2 regions of the Psychrobacter sp. LFX-11D genome follow, and region 2 is predicted to be linked to the other one. Evidence: predicted binding sites of a transcription regulator. Region 2 holds the regulator's gene; the other holds the start of a gene.
The links. The regulator PhoB, encoded in region 2, activates phosphate uptake and scavenging genes when phosphate is short. The targets are predictions, from matches to a motif close to TGTCATNAANCTGTCATAA.
Positions count from the first base shown of each region.

Region 1 (9,771 bases), on a different contig from region 2:
CTTACTTGTGCCACTTTAATCGCCACTGTCTTATCCTCACATTACTTATGATATTAATGAGTATCCAAGGTCTCAAAGCCTTTGACCAAGTCATCAAGCTGTTTAAGCTGGCGTAAGAACGGCTCTAATTGGCTCATACGTAGCGCACACGGACCATCACATTTTGCCACTTCTGGATTTGGATGCGCCTCTAAAAACAATCCTGCAATCCCTGTTGCCATGCCAGCACGTGCCAGCGTGGTGATCTGCTCACGGCGACCACCTGCACTATCACTACGGCCGCCTGGCTGCTGCAAACTATGCGTCACATCAAAGAACACTGGTATCTCCATCTGCTTCATGGTATCAAAACCCAGCATATCAACCACTAGGTTATTATAACCAAAGGCACTACCGCGCTCACACAGTATCAGCTTGTCATTGCCGCCCTCAAGACATTTATTGACGATATGACGCATCTCATGCGGCGCTAAAAACTGGGCTTTTTTGATATTAATAATCGCATCCGTCTTCGCCATCGCATGCACCAAATCTGTTTGACGCGATAAAAACGCAGGCAACTGGATAATATCAGCTACTTCAGCGACTGGTGCCGCTTGATAAGGTTCGTGGACATCCGTAATAATCGGTACTTGGAATTTTTCTTTGATTTGCCCAAGCCAATCGATACCTTTCTCTAGCCCCGGACCACGATACGAGGTCAGACTTGAGCGATTGGCCTTATCAAAACTGGCTTTAAACACGTAGCCGATACCCAAACGCTGGCAAATATCGACATACTGCTCAGCAATCTCAAATGCCATCTCTTTAGACTCTAAAACATTCATGCCACCGAATAAGACAAACGGCTGATCATTACCGATACTGATGTTTTTATTATCAGGTGTATTAAGTTGAATATGCGACTGCGCGGTTAGTAGGTTTTCCATTGAGTAGGTATCCTCTTTATTGTTATCTCTTATTGTAACCGATAGGTCAATTAAAAAAAGGCTATAAGCGTAATTAGCCGTAAACCATTAGAAAAATCAGCATGCAAACCACTGCCAAAAAATCAGCCAAAAAAAAGACCAATCCGAAGATCAGTCTTTTTATATCAAAAGCACTTATAACTTAACCATTATTTCGCTTCACTATAATTCTTCGCCGCTTTTACAAAGCTATTGAACAATGGATGACCACCGCGTGGCGAGCTGGTAAATTCTGGATGGAACTGTACCGCAACAAACCATGGATGATCAGCAAGTTCAACTGACTCAACTAGGTGCTGCTTAGCAGAATAACCTGATACCGTCATTCCTGCTTGCTCTAATGGCTCAATATAACGATTGTTCATCTCATAACGATGGCGATGACGCTCAGTGATATTGGTAGAGCCATAGATTTGGGCAAGCTTACTACCAGCAACCAGTTCCGCTTGCTGTGCACCTAAACGCATGGTGCCACCGAGGTCTGAATCATCGCTACGAATCTGCAATTCGCCGCGCTCATCCAACCACTCGGTAATCAAACCGATGATAGGTTCAGCCGCCGTACGATGGAACTCAGAAGAATTGGCATCGATATGCAGCACATTACGCGCATATTCAATCACAGCCAATTGCATACCAAGACAGATGCCCAGATAAGGTACGTTATTTTCGCGCGCGTAAGTAATGGCTTTCATTTTGCCATTGGTACCGCGCTCACCAAAACCGCCCGGTACTAAAATAGCATCGGCATCGTTTAGACGAGCAAATAAAGCATCATCGGTTTCTAACAGCTCAGCATCGATATAGTCAATTTTGACATCTGACTGATGCACGATACCGGCATGTAGCAACGCTTCGTTGATCGACTTATAAGCGTCTGGTAACTCGACATATTTGCCGACCATCGCAACCGTCACTACCGCTTGAGGGTTGAGCTGGGCTTCGACCACTTTGTCCCAATCGCTCAAATCCGCTTCAGGGACGTCAAGACCAAAACGCTCACAGATGAGATCGTCAAGATCTTGCTCATGTAGGGTGCGCGGGATTTGATAGATGCTTTGGGCATCTTCACACATGATGACTGCGCGCTCTTCGACATTGGTAAACAGCGCAATCTTGCGGCGGTTGTCTTGCGAGATATGGTGGTCAGAGCGGCAGATCAAGATATCTGGCTGCAGACCGATAGAACGTAACTCTTTTACCGAATGCTGGGTAGGTTTGGTTTTGGTTTCACCTGCACTAGCGATATAAGGCACCAGCGTTAGATGCATGAGCATAGCGCGATTGCGTCCAAGCTCTACTTGCATTTGGCGTACCGCTTCCATAAAAGGAAGTGACTCGATATCACCGACCGTACCGCCAATCTCGATAATGGCGATATCATAGCCTTCGCCACTGGCAAGAATTTTACTTTTGATTTCATCAGTGATATGCGGAATCACCTGTACCGTACCACCCAAATATTCACCGCGGCGCTCTTTATTCAAAACGTTTTGATAGATACGACCACTGGTGAAGTTGTTGCTCTTACTCATCTTAGAGTGGCGTAAGAAGCGCTCATAATAGCCCAAGTCCAAATCGGTCTCAGCGCCATCTTCGGTGACGAACACTTCGCCATGCTGGAACGGACTCATCGTACCTGGATCGACGTTGATATACGGATCCATTTTGGTCATCGTCACGCTCACGCCACGTGCTTCAAGGACTGCGGCAAGAGAGGCTGCGGTAATACCTTTTCCTAGTGAGGACACTACCCCACCGGTCACAAATATAAACTTGGTCATAGTACTCTGTCGGTAATTGGTAAAGAAGGATTTTACTAAAAATACGCTACAAAATATAGGGCAAAAGCACAAACTCTTTAAAACACTCAGTTTTTAACGCTTAATTGTCATAAGTGCGTAATCATCGTAAATACGTAGCTATTATAACCCACTGCGGCTTTAAAAAGGTCACAACAAAAAAACTCACCCCGAAGGATGAGTTTTTTATAATACGTTTTCTAATGTTTAGATTAGAATTTGTATTCAATACCCGTACCTACAATCAAGTCATCTTTGTTATTGTCACGGCTGATTTGCCCTGCATAAATATGACCCGTGGTCGCTTTATTGAATGCATATTCTCCACCAACTGCGATTTCATTTACATCAGCATCTTTTACGCCTTTTTCGTCAGTGGTATTAACATACTGTGCTTTAACTGCCCAAGGTGTTGCACCAACTTTATATTTACCACTAATTAGCCAAGATTTTTCATCTTCACTGGCTTTGTTAACGCGGTTGTTGTTAACGATGCTATAATTATCGTAGTATTGGCTTTGTTGGTATAGAGCACCTAAAGTTAAGCCCGAAACCATATTCATTTTGCCCATATCTAAACCAGCAACCAAACGCCACGTATTATCAATCACGCCAGTATTTACATTGTTAGCACCCATGTCTTTGTCATAAGCACCGGCTAGATAAACACCATTTTTGTCATAGGCTAATAAAGCAGAATAACCGTTATCTTTTACTTTTCTATCACGATAGACTGCAGGCTTCGTATCAGATGCTGCGGAAACGAGAATATCACCGTCGGCATCAGTTTCTGATAATGCGGTAGCTGCCATAAAACTCACTGGCATACCGACAATAACAGGTGATTGATAGGCCACCATATTGTTAGCACGGTATTCACCTGAAACACCCGCATTTTTAATATCAAATAAGCTATCATTAAACACGTCAACTTTGTTTTGTGCAAGTTTCAATGGGGTATCATGGCGTCCCGCTAGTACAGTACCTAAAGTGTTGTGGGCTAAGCCTACATAAGTATTACGTGATCTAAACTGTTGGCTATCGTCATCAACATCAATACCATATTCCAATTGATAGACTAATTTAGTGGTATCAGTTAAATCGTCGTCACCTTTAAAACCGATACGTGATTGATTAGAGTTAAGTTTAAATGTATCTTCATCTGTCTTGTTAGCTGCATCGTAGTCTGTACTAACATAATCTAAGGTTAAAAATGCTTTACCATATACAGTTGGAGCAGCATGGGCAGCAGAAACTGAAAGTGCAGCGACGGCTGTGGCTAAAAGTAATTTTTTCAAAGGATATCTCCACTTTACGATTTGAGTGATAAATGGTCTAAGATCATTAGATATATAATGGCAAGGTCCTATACCTTCGAAACCATATATATAGCGAGCCATAAGAACTGCTTAGACATAACTTTACCAAGCAAATATTACAGTAAGATGAAAAAACCAAAGTTTACACAAATGTTATTATTAATTTTACGGATTCTGTTATTTAAGACACGCTGTTGTTCAAGACACAGTATTGATTACAAAACAAAAAAACCCACCCCGAAGGATGAGTTTTTTATTTAGATTCTAATGGTTAGATTAGAATAAGTACTCTAGACCACCACCGATAGCGAGTACATCAATATCACCACGTAAGTCGATTTCATTAACATTGCCGTCTTCGTCTCTCGAACCAAAACGACCATTGTTTAATTCCGCTGAATTTAGACCAGCATAGGCATGAGCGATCATATTATTTTTAAACGCATATTTGCCACCTACAACGACTTGATTTGAGTCATTATTCTCAAGACCACTGATATTGTCGGTTTTGTCATACTGAATATAAACAGAGGCTGGACGGGCAAAATTCGAAAGACCCATTTCAGCACTCACCACTAAACCGTCCTCTGTTGCAGTAGTAGTACCGGCATAGTCAGCTTCTTGATATAGAACGCCTAACTTTACAGGAGCTGCGATATATTTACCTAAATCGACGCTAGCACTGCCACGGATAATATCACCACTAACACTCATGTCTTGCTCATAAGCAATACCAGCGGTAATGCCTGTACCTGGATCAAACATCAATGAGGCACCATAGCCTGCGTCACGATCACTCTCAGATATAAAGTCTTCATCAGCACCATACATCAGCGCAAGCGCTAATGGTAGGTCATTGTATTTAGGCGCTTTCCAAACGATTGAATTATTGATACGGTTACCAACGGTCGGGGTCAAAATATTAGCAAAGCTGTCGTTGTTGTTCAGAGTACTAGAGCCAAGATTATCCCAATAACCTTCATTAACTGATACGTTATTGATATAGTCAATGACTGTGTAGTTACGACCAAAGCGGAATTCACCGAAGTCTTTATTTTTTAAACCTAAATAAGTATCACGACTTTTGAAGCCAATGTTATCGCTACCACTATCATCAACTTTAACGCCGTACTCTAATTGGTAAATTACGTCAGTGTTGGCCGTTATCGCTTCAGAGCCTCTGAAGCCTAAACGTGAAATATTAGAATTAACTTGTAATGAACCGTTGTCTTCATTAATTCTGTTATTATTATCCATATTCTGACCATCAATTTCAGCATTAACGTAATCAGTAGTAACGAATACTTTACCATAAACGGTAGGTGCTGCCTGTGCTGCAGAAACAGATAGAGCAGCAACGGCTGTAGCTAAAAGTAGTTTTTTCATGGGGGTATCTCCACTTTACAATTTTAGTAATGAGCAAGCTATTATTAGCTGGCGCCCATATTGGTATCGTCACAAATCCTCAAAGATATAATGTGTAACTGGCTACCGAGATTAGTCAGAAACAAGTGTGGCGAATTTCTATTACAGTAAGATAAAAAACCATGACTCACATGACTGGGATTAAACAACGTAACTGCCATGTAAACTTAAGTCTTATGCGTCCTACTGCGTAACATCCGTTACCAAACTCATACTTCGAGTATAAGCATAACAACTTTGACATAATTTGCAACATATTTTTAAGTCTTTGATGACGAAAAATCCTTAAACCCATATTTAATCTAAGGTTTAATGATTATTTAGATAAAAACAAAAAAATACCCCTACTTGCCATTGGCAAATAGGGGTAACTTTTATAAATAAAGTAGAAATACATTGCTTTAAATATGCTTGAGTAATACTAAGTATTGAAGGACTACTTAACCATGGATAAGTAGCCCTAAAATGGCTTTTATAAATAAGGAATTAGCAATGCGTATTGGCTTTTAAGTCTAAACGCGCTTGATGCAATAATGGCTCAGTGTAACCACTTGGCTGCTCACGACCTTTAAAGACCAAATCGCAGGCAGCTTTAAAGGCGTAAGAATTATCGAAGTTATTGGCCATTGGCTGATAGCCATTATCGCCCGCATTTTGCTCATCGACGACTTTTGCCATGCGCTTCATGGTATCCATGACTTGCTCTTCGCTTACCACGCCGTGATGCAACCAGTTAGCGATATGCTGACTTGAGATACGCAAGGTTGCACGGTCTTCCATTAGACCTACATCATTGATATCTGGTACTTTAGAACAGCCAACGCCTTGGTTTACCCAGCGTACGACATAACCTAGGATACCTTGAGCGTTATTATCAAGCTCTTGCTGCTTTTCTTCTTCTGTCCAGTTGCTATCTTTAGCCAATGGAATGGTCAAGATATCATCTAAGCTGGCACGCTCACGGGATTTTAAGCTGTCTTGCACGTCGGCAACATTGACCTCATGGTAATGCATGCTGTGCAAAGTAGCGCCCGTTGGTGATGGTACCCAAGCTGTGCTAGCGCCTGCTTGTGGATGGGTGATTTTGCTTTCCATCATCTCTTTCATCTCGTCAGGCTTCGCCCACATGCCTTTACCAATCTGCGCGTGACCTTGTAAGCCTACTTCAAGACCGATATCGACGTTCCATTGCTCATAAGCAGGCAGCCACGTTTGCGACTTCATATCGCCTTTGCGAACAAATGGACCTGCATTCATACTGGTGTGCATCTCATCACCTGTGCGATCTAAGAAGCCAGTATTGATGAAAATAACACGCTCTTTTGCTTGGCGAATGGCTTCTTTTAAGTTGACCGTCATACGGCGTTCTTCATCCATAATTCCGATCTTTATCGTATAACGCTCTAAGCCCAGTAGGTCTTCTGAGGCGTTAAACAAGTCATTCGCCATCTTCACTTCATCAGGACCATGCATTTTTGGTTTAACAATATACATTGAACCTTTACGTGAGTTTGATAGCTCGGTTTTACCTTTTAAATCATTCAATGATAATAAAGGCGTAATCAAACCATCCATTAAACCTTCGAAAACTTCTTCTTGACCATTGCCTAAATCTACCAAAATCGATGGATTTTGCATGAGATGTCCGACGTTACGTAGCAATAAAAGCGAGCGACCTGGCAAGGTCAGCGTATCACCCTCTGGCGTAGTATATTCGCGATCAGGATTCTGTTTACGCGTACGGGTCTTGCCGCCTTTCTCAAAGGTTTCTTGCAAATCGCCATTCATCAAGCCAAACCAATTGCGATACGCTTCAACCTTCTCTTCTGCATCAACAGCAGCGATGGAATCTTCACAATCTTGTATCGCAGTCAGCGCCGACTCTAATAACACGTCTTTGATATGTGCAGGATCATCTTTGCCGATTGGATGATTGCCATCAATTTGAATCTCAGCATGCAAGTTATTGTTCTTTAATAACACAGCGCTAGGACTATCAGCGTCGCCTACAAAACCTGCAAACTGTCCAGCATCTTTTAGTTGCGCGCTGCTATCGCCTTGCGCAATTTCAAGCTTACCATCAACGACTCTAAAACCTGTTACATCGCTATAAGAGTCTGATGCTAAGGCAAAGTTTTCATCTAGGAATTTTTTGGCATAAGCGACGACGGCTGCGCCACGTGTTGGATTGTAGCCACCTTTTGCTTCTTGACCATTTTCATCACTGATAACATTGGTGCCATATAAAGCATCATATAAGCTGCCCCAACGCGCATTATTGGCGTTCAACGCATAGCGGGCATTACGTACTGGTACTACCAGCTGCGGTCCTGCAATACGGGCAATCTCATCATCGACGTTTTCTGTGCTGACACTGAACGCTTCGCCTTCTGGCAACAGGTAGCCAATTTCTTGTAAAAATGCTTTGTACGCTGGATAATCAATATCGCCATTTTTGGTAGGATGTTGCAGGTGCCATTGGTCAATCTGTCCTTGAATCTTAGCACGCGTTGCAAGCAGTGCTTTATTACGTGGCGTAAACTCTTTGATGACCTTTTCGAAACCTGACCAGTAACCGTCTGAATCAATACCGACTTTCGGCAGCACTTCATTTTCGATAAAATCGAACAGCTGCTGATCAATGGCAAGAATGCCTTTTTGAACGCGATTGGCATTAGAAGACTGGCTCATACTGTTATCCTTATCTGTTTGTTAGATTTGTTGATACTGGGCTGCTCAAACATACCTCGTCCATGTACACAGTCATGCAAAAGGGCGCATAAAGCAGGGTTGTAAAGTAATAAATAAGCTACAAGCCAAGTAAATTTACTGCTGCGTTACATCGGCTGTCATTATTTGAGCGGTGTTTAACGTTGTATTATCTAGATAGGTTTTACATAAAGATAGGCTATAAACCTTAGATTTTGAGACGCGATTGATAGTTGATATACTATTGGCTACCTGCTATCAGCTGACAAGCAATAGTAAGACAAAATACGTTAAAAGCAAAATATTATCCTACTACCAAATAAGGCAATAAACAAGGAAACTCCATTTAGTAACTAAATGCTTGTGCTGTAGATAAATGATAGTCTATATACCATATGCGTTAGCAACGATTATCTTACTATCCTATCCTCCTGAGTTACTCATAAGTATAAACTGTAAGTAATCATTACGATATTAATTTATGCGTAACAGTTATCTATCATATCAAAGTAGTCTGAAGAGTTTAAATACATATAGCGCGTATATATCTACTTTTTTTCATTATTTTATTCATCCACTCGTCGATAAAGTCTAAGCCAACCATGACCATAAACCAAGAAAATACATCCATACCTAAAACCACTTCTAACTTACAATCTGAGCCTTCAACTACAGTAGGGAGTCAATCTGCAATAGATTCTGAAGATAGCAGTAGTAATGATAGCGTTGATATCATTTCTATCACCCAACTCAGCATGCCACTAAAGGTAGATTTATCGCCTATTTTTGATTTCTTGGGCGCACGAACCTCACAAGCTTGGGTCAACGCCGCTGTTAATAACTTACCGCTGATTATTCAAGACCATGCCAATTGTGAAAAAAAGGCCGCCGGTACCGCGATGAATCTCATCTTTCGCTATGAGTTCTCTTATGATTTACAGCGTAAATTGGCACAATTGATACGTGAGGAAATGCTGCACTATGAGCAAGTGCTTGGCATTATGAATGAGCGCGGGCAAGCATGGAAATATCTAAGTGCTGGACGCTATGCCAAAGGCATGCTAAAACACAAGCGCACTTATGAACCCGCTGCAATGGTAGACGTGCTGATTATTGGTGCATTTATCGAGGCACGTTCTTGTGAGCGTTTTGCGGCACTTTCTGAGGTTATCAATGATGAGCGTTTGGCAAAATACTATCGTTATTTATTAAAATCAGAAAGCCGTCATTTTGAGGATTATTTGGCACTGGCGCAGTCATTGTCTGATGACAGTATCGATGAGCGTGTGGCATTCTTTAAAGAAGTAGAAGCAGAGCTGATATCAACTCCAGATACTGAGCTGCGCTTTCATAGCGGCGACCCTATTGCTCTCTAATTTATTAAATCTATATTGAGTTCAATATAAAAGAATTACGCTCAGAATAGCATTATGCTGGGATAAATTTCTCTCGCTTGCTGTGCGCTTCGCACTCCAGAGGCTTCGTAAAATTTATCCCAGCAGTACGGTGTACTTTTTAAATTGAATCGACTATGTTATCGATAAAACA
Region 1 covers NZ_CAJHAV010000003.1:6,474-16,244, forward strand. Annotated here, with positions in the region: gene JMX75_RS02995 (hypothetical protein) at 1-26, opposite strand, end outside; gene kdsA (3-deoxy-8-phosphooctulonate synthase) at 54-929, opposite strand; gene JMX75_RS03005 (CTP synthase) at 1,118-2,752, opposite strand; gene JMX75_RS03010 (porin) at 2,983-4,068, opposite strand; gene JMX75_RS03015 (porin) at 4,366-5,475, opposite strand; gene JMX75_RS03020 (malate synthase G) at 6,001-8,205, opposite strand; gene JMX75_RS03025 (tRNA-(ms[2]io[6]A)-hydroxylase) at 8,979-9,599, shown strand.
Region 1: the regulator PhoB is predicted to act here: its motif matches at 4,203-4,221, upstream of JMX75_RS03010 (porin).

Region 2 (9,771 bases):
TGGCGCGCATGCCTTTATTAAAGACAGCTTTCCGAGTATTTATGAGTGGCAGGCACGGCAGATTGAATTTGCCACCGCGCAGGGCTGGTTGATTGATGGTTAAATTTATAGCAGTATCGCATTACTAAAAGCGTGTATTTTTTATTTTGAATGGACTATGTTTTAAACGGACCATCGTGTGCGATAAAGAAAATGCTATTTAAAATGTCATTTATTACTACCAGCATCCGTGGTTTGCTGGACGATTTTTTCTACTTGCATAAAATTTGTATGCCGCACATCTTTGCCGCTGGTGCAAAAAATAACCAGCTCAGCAATGTTTTTAGCATGATCGCCCACACGTTCTAGGGCGCGCAATACCCAAAGTATATTCATCACTCTGGACACGTGGCGGCTGTCTTCCATAATATAGGTCAGCAAGGCTCGAGTGGCAGATTGATACTCTTCATTAACCGCCACATCACTTTGCAATACCGAAAATGCCTGCTGAGGATTCATATGCGAGAAGGCGTCAATCGCATCAAGTAGCATCACGTGCACCTTATTGGATAAATGCTGAACCTCTGAATATCCTCTTGGAGAAGCGCCGTCTTTAATTAATTTGCAGGCCATACGAGCGATTTTTTCGGCTTCATCACCCACACGTTCAAAGTCAACAATACCTTTGCTAACCGCCATCACTAAACGCAAGTCATTTGCTGCGGGTTGGCGCTTGGTGACTAACAAAATGATTTGCTCATCGATTTTAATATCTAGCTGATTAATCAGCTGGTCGTCTGCAATCACTTTTTTCGCGGTCGCTTCATCTGCAGCTATCAAAGCGCGGGTTGCAACCATGACTTGCTCTGCTGCCATGTAACCCATTTGCATAAACAGCTCAATCACATCATGTAAGTCATTATCAAAACCCTTTGATAAATGTTTTTGCGTTATTAGCATGGCGGCTTCCTTATTCTTGTAGATTTAAATAGGATATAAGCATAAAAAATACATCTATAGTCAATCCACTACAAATCAAACACAGTGCTACTGGGATAAGTTTTGCGCCGCCTCTGTCTGCGTAGGCACAGCAAGCAAGAAAAATTTATCCTAGTAGCGCGTTATAATATTTGTACTTATTGTATTTAGGACTGACTATATTTATACAAACTGTTTTAACCATAGCGACCAGTAATATAGTCTTCAGTCGCCTTTTGAGCGGGGTTGGTAAATATCTGATCCGTCTCACCCATCTCTACCATATCGCCCAAATACATATAGGCGGTATAGTCAGAGACGCGTGCCGCTTGCTGCATATTGTGGGTAACGATAGCAATCGTATAGTCGTTTTTTAAATCGGTAATGAGCTCTTCAATTGCGCCTGTCGAGATAGGGTCGAGCGCTGAGGTTGGCTCATCTAGGAGCAGTACTTCAGGTTTTGTCGCCACACCGCGAGCGATACAAAGACGTTGTTGTTGACCACCGGATAACGACAATCCTGATGCACGAAGTTTGTCCTTTACCTCAACCCATAAAGCCGCCTTTTTGAGTGCCCATTCGACACGATTATCCATCTCAGCTTTGCTTAGCTTCTCGTAGAGGCGTACGCCAAATGCCACGTTGTCATAGATGGACATTGGAAATGGCGTCGGTTTTTGAAAGACCATGCCGACTTGTGCGCGTAGCAAGTTCACATCGATGTCTTTGCCCAAGATATTTTTGCCATCGAGGTTGATATTACCTTCTGCACGCATACCGGGATATAGATCATACATACGATTAAACGTACGTAATAGTGTGGATTTACCGCAACCTGAAGGCCCGATAAAGGCAGTCACTTTTTTGTCTGGAATATCAATATTAATATTTTTTAGCGCTTGAAAGTCACCATAATAGAAATTGAGATCTCGAATACTCATCTTGGCAGGCGGCATATGCTGAGGGATATCGGCTACTGTTTGCTGAGTCAAAAAGGCACTGTCAGGCTGCTGCCCTTGATGCTTCTGACTTCCTTGATCTATATTGGAAAATGATTGACCAAATAAACCACGTTGGCTGACGTTTTGCTTATTCTCTTGTTTAACCGCTTTTCTTTCTAGTAAGTCTGTCATCATCATATCCAATTATTTTAGAATGTTGTCAATATAGGTGCTGAACATAAGTGCTAAACGTGCGCTATAAATTGGCTGCTTAGTCAATTCTTAAATCAGCTATCTTGTATGATCTTTACCGCCAATAAAGCGCGCGAGAATATTGACTATCAGTACTGTCATGGTAATCAGTAATGCTGCCGCCCATGCCAATGCATGCCAGTTGTCATAAGGGCTCATGGCAAACTGATAAATAGTGTTCGGTAAGTTTGCCATCGGTTGGCTCATATCGGTACTAAAATACTGATTATTTAACGCAGTAAATAGTAACGGCGCGGTCTCGCCAGTGATACGGGCAAATGCCAATAGCACCCCTGTAGTCAGACCTGCTTTAGCCGCTTTAAGCGTGACCGTGCTGATCAGCTTCCACTTTGGCGTACCGAGTGCATACGCCGCTTCACGTAAAGTATTTGGTACCAGATTGAGCATATTCTCAGTGGTGCGCACGACAATTGGAATCACAATCAAAGCAAGCGCAACTGCACCAGCCCAGCCGGAGAAGCTTTGACCTTTCACCATCAATGCATAAACAAAAAGACCAATCACGATAGAGGGCGCTGACAGCAAGATATCGTTTAAAAAGCGAGTAACTTTACCCAACAAGCTGCCTTGTGAGAACTCCGCTAAATAGATGCCCGCCATCATTCCAATCGGCGTACCAATCGCGAGACCTAACAAGGCGATCATCAATGAACCAATAATAGCGTTACGCAAACCGCCGTCGCCCATAGGCGGTGGTGTATCTGCCATAAATACCGGCATCTCGATTAACCCTTGAAAACCCTCAACAAAAAGCGTCAGCAAAATCCATGTCAGCCAGAACAAACCAAAAGCGATGGCTGAGATGGCAAAACCAAGCCCCAATCTATTGATCAGGCGACGCTTATGATATAAACGCTTGTTGTAGCGGTCTTCAAAGCGTGAAGTCGGCTGGCTGGTTTGGTCGTTATTAGTCGTGACAGTCGCTAAAGTCATTAGGCGTTTGTCCTTTGTTGGTCGAAGGATTGGGTTAAGTGGTTGATTAACATGCTTGCTTTATAACGGGATATTGGCGCTACTTAGTGACCGGCTTTTTGGTCGATACGCATAAGCATTAGCTTAGAGATGGACAAGACAATAAAAGTAATAACAAATAGGATTAAACCCAAATGTAGTAGGGATGCCAAATGCAATTCACTTGATGCTTCGGCAAATTCATTAGCGAGCGCAGAGGTAATCGTTACCCCGGAAGTAAACAGACTTGGGCTGATATTAAAGGCATTACCGATTAAGAAAGTCACAGCCATCGTCTCGCCCAATGCGCGTCCAAGCCCTAAAATCACGCCACCGACCACGCCAGCTTTAGTATAAGGTAAGATAATTTTGAACATCACTTCCCACGTCGTCGCACCCATGCCATACGCAGATTCTTTTAATAAATCAGGCACTACAGAAAAAACATCCCGCATGGTGGCGGCAATAAAAGGAATAATCATAATTGCCAGTACCAAGGAGGCGGTAAACATGCCAAGCCCCATCGGTGCACCAGTGAATACTTGCCCGATAATAGGCAGAGGACCGATGTTTTCAATCAACCATGGCTGAATGTGTTCGCTAAAATACGGCGCAAAGACAAACAAACCCCACATGCCATAAATAATAGAAGGAATACCTGCCAACAGCTCAATGGCGATGCCCAATGGCTTTTTTAAGAAGTTAGGGCACAGTTCGGTCAAAAAGATAGCAATACCAAAGCTCACTGGCACAGCAATAGCGATTGCAATAAGGGAGGTGACAATCGTACCGTAAATAGGTGCAAGCGCCCCGTATTGATCGTTCACTGTATCCCAGTTATTGCTGGTATAAAATCCCAGTCCAAATTCAGTGATACTGGGCCAAGCGCCCACGATTAATGAGAGCAGGATGCCACCAAGTGACAATAGCACCAAGATTGCAAATGCTTTAGTCGCATTGACAAAGATAGCATCGTAACGTTTTTGTTTAGCCAGTTGGGACCTTAAATCATTCATAAGTGTCTCAGCGTTGAATAGAATCAAGTCAAAATAGTAAAAGAGTCAAAATAGTAAAAGAGGTTTTATCACAACAAACTTAAAAAAATCTTTAAATTTTCTGTGATAAAACCTCTCAAACCCCTACCGGAGAATAGTGGTTTGAGAGGTTGGCTCGACAGTGATTATGCAATCACTAGGATAAACAGGTTACTGTGCAGGCTTATAGACAGGTTGGCCGTCGCTGCCTTTGACCTCACTCCATTTTGCTTTAAATAAGGCAACCGCAGTATCAGAGAACGGTACGTAATCAAGCGCCATAGCGTCGTCATCACCTTGCGCATAAGCCCAGTCAAAGAACTTCAATACACCAGCGACTTGTTTGGCATCTTGTGGCTGCTTATGTACTAAGATAAAAGTGGCTGCGGCGATTGGCCAAGCTTGCGCTGTTTCAGAGTTGGTAATGACTTTATAAAAGCCTTCTTGCTGTGACCAATCGATGTCACCTGCTGCTGCAAAGGTTTTGGCAGAAGGTTGTACGACATTGCCCGCAGCATTTTTCAGGGCAACGTGTGCCATACCGTTTTGCTTAGCGTAAGCGTATTCAACATAGCCGATAGAGTTTTTCATACGCGTGACATAGCTCGACACACCTTCATTACCTTTACCACCCGCACCGGTAGCCGACGTTGGCCATTTAACGGTCTTATCGACGCCTACACTGTCATTCCAATCGCTTGACACTTTGGCTAGATAATCAGTGAAGTTAAAGGTTGTACCAGAACCATCTGAGCGAAACACTGTGGTAATGGCAGCGTCTGGTAATTTAAGCTCAGGATTCATAGCCGCGATTGCAGGGTCGTTCCATTTACTAATTTTACCCAGATAAATATCAGCAAGCATTTTGCCATCGAGCTTTAACTGACCGGGCTCAATACCATCGATATTAACAATAGGGACCACGCCACCGATGACGCTTGGGAACTGTATCAGACCGGCTTCGTTCAACTCTTCTGGTGTCATCGGCGCATCAGATGCCCCAAAATCTACGGTCTTAGCAACGATTTGCTTGATACCACCCGATGAGCCAATAGACTGATAGTTCACTTGACCACCTGTGGCTTTATTGTAGGCATCTGACCACTTAGCATAGATAGGCTGTGGAAAAGAAGCACCAGCACCGGTAATACTCATCGATGCACTTTCAGCTGAGCTAGCACTAGCGTCGCTACTCACAGCAGTGTTTGATGGTGCTGTTGTGGCTGCTTCGTCGGTTTTATCGCTCTCGTTGTTGCTAGTCGTTTGGTTACAAGCGGCTAATGTCAAAGTGCTAGCGATTGCTACTGCCATGAATGAATAACGCATTATTTCTCCTAAAATTAATCAATTTTGAGTATCAAGCATTTATAAATAACAATGACAATGGTTTTCTGGGGTTTGCTGAAATGATGCTCTGCGGTTAATAAGGAGATTGTGCCAAATAAATATGACAGTTTGATGACATAAAGCCTTACTATCACAAAAAACGACTGAAAAAAGACAGTGTTAAAAAAACATAAGAAAGGAGTGGGCACAAAAAAAGCATAGGCAGTATTCTGATTACTGTCTATGCTCATTTTTTTCAATATTACTTATTACACAAGTTTTTTACTTAGATAAATGGTATTAGGTTTTAGCGCTACCCAACAGTTGCCCCATTTGAACGATTGAGCCATGCTGCATGGTATCTTGCCAATCCGTTTTTGCTGCTTTTGGCAGTACTACAATTGCGGTTGAACCTAAATAAAAACGACCAAGCTCGTCACCTTTTTTAAAGCTCATATCATGGCCTACTTCTTGAATATCATCGGTACGGCTAATTTTACCCGTCGCGACCGTCTCAATCCCAGCGACAATCATTGCACCGACCATCACTACCGCCGCTTTACCATAGGCGGTATCAAACAGACAGACGAGGCGCTCGTTACGAGCAAACAAATCCGGTACATTAGCAGCCGTGGTATTATTGACCGAAAATAGTGTACCAGGTACATAGCGGGTCTTGGTTAATATACCGTCAAATGGCATATGCACACGGTGATAGTTGCTTGGAGCAAGATAGACCGTAGCAAAACTACCATCCGCAAAATAATCGCCATCTGCGCTATCAGCTAAGAGCTGACCGATATCATAGTCACGACCTTTGGCTTGCAGTAGCTTATGGTCATGAATCTGCCCAAGCTGCGAAATCATGCCATCCGCAGGACTAACAATACCATTGATACTGGCATCGATAATACGGGCATTGTCTTGGAGCTCACGAGTAAAGAAATCATTAAAGCTCTCATAAGCGTTTAGGCTTTGACGCTCATATTCATCTAAGCTAACATCATACGCTTTGGCAAAACTGCGGATAAACGTACGCTTAACCCAAGGGTGGCGACTGGCAGCTAAGCGCCCTGCGACTTTACTGATTTTTTGCTGCGGGACAAATTGCTGTAAGGTAGTAAATACATTCATAATAGATGACCAAAGTAGGGATTAGAAATAGTTATTAAAATAAAAAGTTGTATTAAAAAATCATAGATAGGCAGTTTTATAGCTAGATTTATTTATAAACATAATCATAAGTACCTGCACTGATAATTGTATTTTACCATGGTCCGCAGCAGACTGTATGACCATAATCGTTAAAGGAAGTAAGCAATGAGAGCTCTTATTCAGCGAGTCAAATATGCCAGCGTCAGCGTTGATGGGCAGGAGGTTGGTGCTATTGAGCAAGGTGTGCTGGCATATATCGGCTTGGGCCACGATGATAACCTACAAAGCGCCCAGCGGATGATTGATAAAATCTTGACTTATCGACTCTTTGAAAATGATGACGATCCAGCCAAATACGGTAAACTCGATAAAAATATCCAGCAAGTCGGTGGTGGGCTATTATTGGTCTCACAATTTACTCTGATGGCAAAGACGGATAAAGGTCGCCGCCCTGACTTTGGTAGCGCAATGGCTCCTGATATGGCACAAGCTTTATTTGCACAATTGGTTGATTACGCAAAGACGCAGTATTTAACGGTTGCAACGGGTCAGTTTGGCGCTGATATGCAAGTGTTGAGTGTCAATGATGGACCATTAAACTTTTTATTAGAAGTGCATTAAGTCATTAGCATGGCTACTAAGTATTATAAATTTAAGAGTAAATGTCATTAAGCTGTCATAATTAAGCCCTTTAATAAAGAAACGCTTATTTGCGTTTGTTACTGCTTTTATAAACGCTATTTTGTCCTCTAACATTAAGAATACATTATGTCTAAAGAGCAAATTTTGATTGTTGAAGATGAAGACGCCATTCGGGAAATGGTCGTCATGACCCTAGAGATGGCAGGCTTTGATAGTTTGCAGGCAGCGGATGTGTCAGAGGCGCACCAACAAGTGGTCGATCATCGTCCAGCGCTGATTTTATTGGACTGGATGTTACCCGGTGATAAAAGTGGTATCGATTTTTGCCGTATGCTAAAAAGCGATACCCTGCTCGCCGAGATACCGGTTATTATGTTGACCGCCAAAAGTGAAGAAGACAGTAAAGTGCATGGTCTTGATGCAGGCGCTGATGATTATATGACCAAGCCGTTCTCGACCCGTGAGCTTATCTCAAGAATCAAAGCGGTATTGCGACGTAGTAACGCGCTAAGCGGCGACAAACCTATTAATATAGGCAGGCTAACTTTAGATGCCAAAAGCCAACGCTTTATGGTGGGTGATGACATTATCGATATGGGTCCGACAGAATATCGCTTATTGGCGTTTTTTATGAGCCATCCTGAGCGCGCTTATACCCGTGCTCAGCTGCTCGATCAAGTATGGGGCGGTAACGTCTACATCGAAGATAGAACCATTGATGTTCACGTAAAGCGTTTGCGCACATTACTACGTCCACATGATTGTGATACATTGATACAAACGGTACGCGGTACAGGTTATCGATTTTCTAGCCGTATCGAAAAAGGGTAATCGCTAGTAATATGAATATTGTATAGTGTCACCTTTTAATAGTGTCGCCTTTTATCGGGAGCGGCCAATAGTAGAAAAATTATAAAAAATAATGGATAAATAAAAATGCCTATCCAAGATAATGAGCAAGGTGCCACAAATCAACTTAAAAAAATCAGAAGTGCTTTACGAGCATTACGTGATGCTGTGATTTTGCTCAATGACGATGATGGACTTGAATGGTGGAACCAAGCGGCGCAGGATTTATTATTGTTGCAATCCTCAGATAAAGGCAGGCGTATTTTTGAATTCATTAAAGTGCCTGAATTTATTAAGTATTATCAGGAAGCAACAATGATTAATATCGATGCCGATGCCGATGCCGACGAGAGTGTGCATATCGTCTCTTGGCAAGACCCAAATCGTTATTTAAAGTGTGAGCTGACGCCATTTGGCGATGAAAAACTACTGATCATTTATGATGTGACCCGCTTGCAGCATTTAGAAGCGATGCGCCGCGACTTTGTGGCCAATGTCTCGCATGAGCTACGTACACCATTGACGGTCTTGATGGGATATCTGGAGAATTTTTCTGATCAGCCAGATATGCCTGCGAATTGGCGTCGCGGTTTTGAGCTGATGACTCAGCAAACGGCACGCATGAATAGGGTGGTCAATGACTTATTACTACTGTCTCGTATCGAAATCGAAGAAACCCATGCGTTTAATGAAATCGATATGACCAAGCTGCTCACTCATGTCTATGATGATGCACAGGCGTATAATCAAGAATATAAGCATACGATTCACTTGCATATTGATACCTATGACGGGCTATATGGCTCAGAGATGTACCTAAATAGCGCACTGTCCAATCTAGTGATTAACGCGATTAAATACACACCAAAAGGTGGCAATATCTCTATTAGTTGGACTAAGACTGCTGAAGGCTGCAGATTTGCTGTTGAAGATAATGGTATCGGTATCGCACCAAAGCATCTTGCCCGTTTAACTGAGCGTTTTTATCGCGTTGACAGCGGGCGCAGCCGAGCAACAGGTGGTACGGGGCTTGGACTGGCGATTGTAAAACATGTCTTATATCAGCACGAAGCGAGCTTGCAAATTGAGTCTGTAGAAGGCATTGGCTCGACATTTAGTGCCGTGTTTCCAAATAACCATGTACGATCTGCCGCAATGAATTAATGCTTAATATACTTTAATCCTTTTGCAAAAGTGGATAAGGATTTACCGCATTACCATTAATATAAATTCCATAATGAACATGCGGCGGTGTGCCTTTAGCATTGCCGCTATCGCCCACGTAACCAATGGTATCACCAGCATTTACCCAGTCATTGGGAGAAATGTCAGCATAGTCTTCCAAATGCGCATAATAGTGTCCTGCGCCGCCTGGTCCCACTATCATAACGACGCGACCGCCTAACGCATTTTCGCCTACCTTGCTGACGATACCTTGGGTCGTCGCTTGAATCGGCGTGCCGCGCGCTGCAAAAATATCAATCCCTTCATGTGAGCGACCTTGACTACGAGCAGCGCCCCATGTATCAGTCAGATGCTGCTTGGGTAGCGGATTTGGCAGGCTATTCTCTGTTGGTAGCGGGTGTTGCAATAGGCTAAGCTGCTGCCATTTTGCTATGAAAAATGATTGAGTTTGTTGGCTG
Region 2 covers NZ_CAJHAV010000009.1:102,907-112,677, reverse strand. Annotated here, with positions in the region: gene JMX75_RS08400 (HD domain-containing protein) at 1-103, shown strand, start outside; gene phoU (phosphate signaling complex protein PhoU) at 208-939, opposite strand; gene pstB (phosphate ABC transporter ATP-binding protein PstB) at 1,155-2,090, opposite strand; gene pstA (phosphate ABC transporter permease PstA) at 2,190-3,104, opposite strand; gene pstC (phosphate ABC transporter permease subunit PstC) at 3,188-4,138, opposite strand; gene pstS (phosphate ABC transporter substrate-binding protein PstS) at 4,328-5,482, opposite strand; gene asd (archaetidylserine decarboxylase) at 5,783-6,616, opposite strand; gene dtd (D-aminoacyl-tRNA deacylase) at 6,803-7,258, shown strand; gene phoB (phosphate regulon transcriptional regulator PhoB) at 7,406-8,110, shown strand; gene phoR (phosphate regulon sensor histidine kinase PhoR) at 8,216-9,292, shown strand; gene JMX75_RS08350 (M23 family metallopeptidase) at 9,306-9,771, opposite strand, start outside.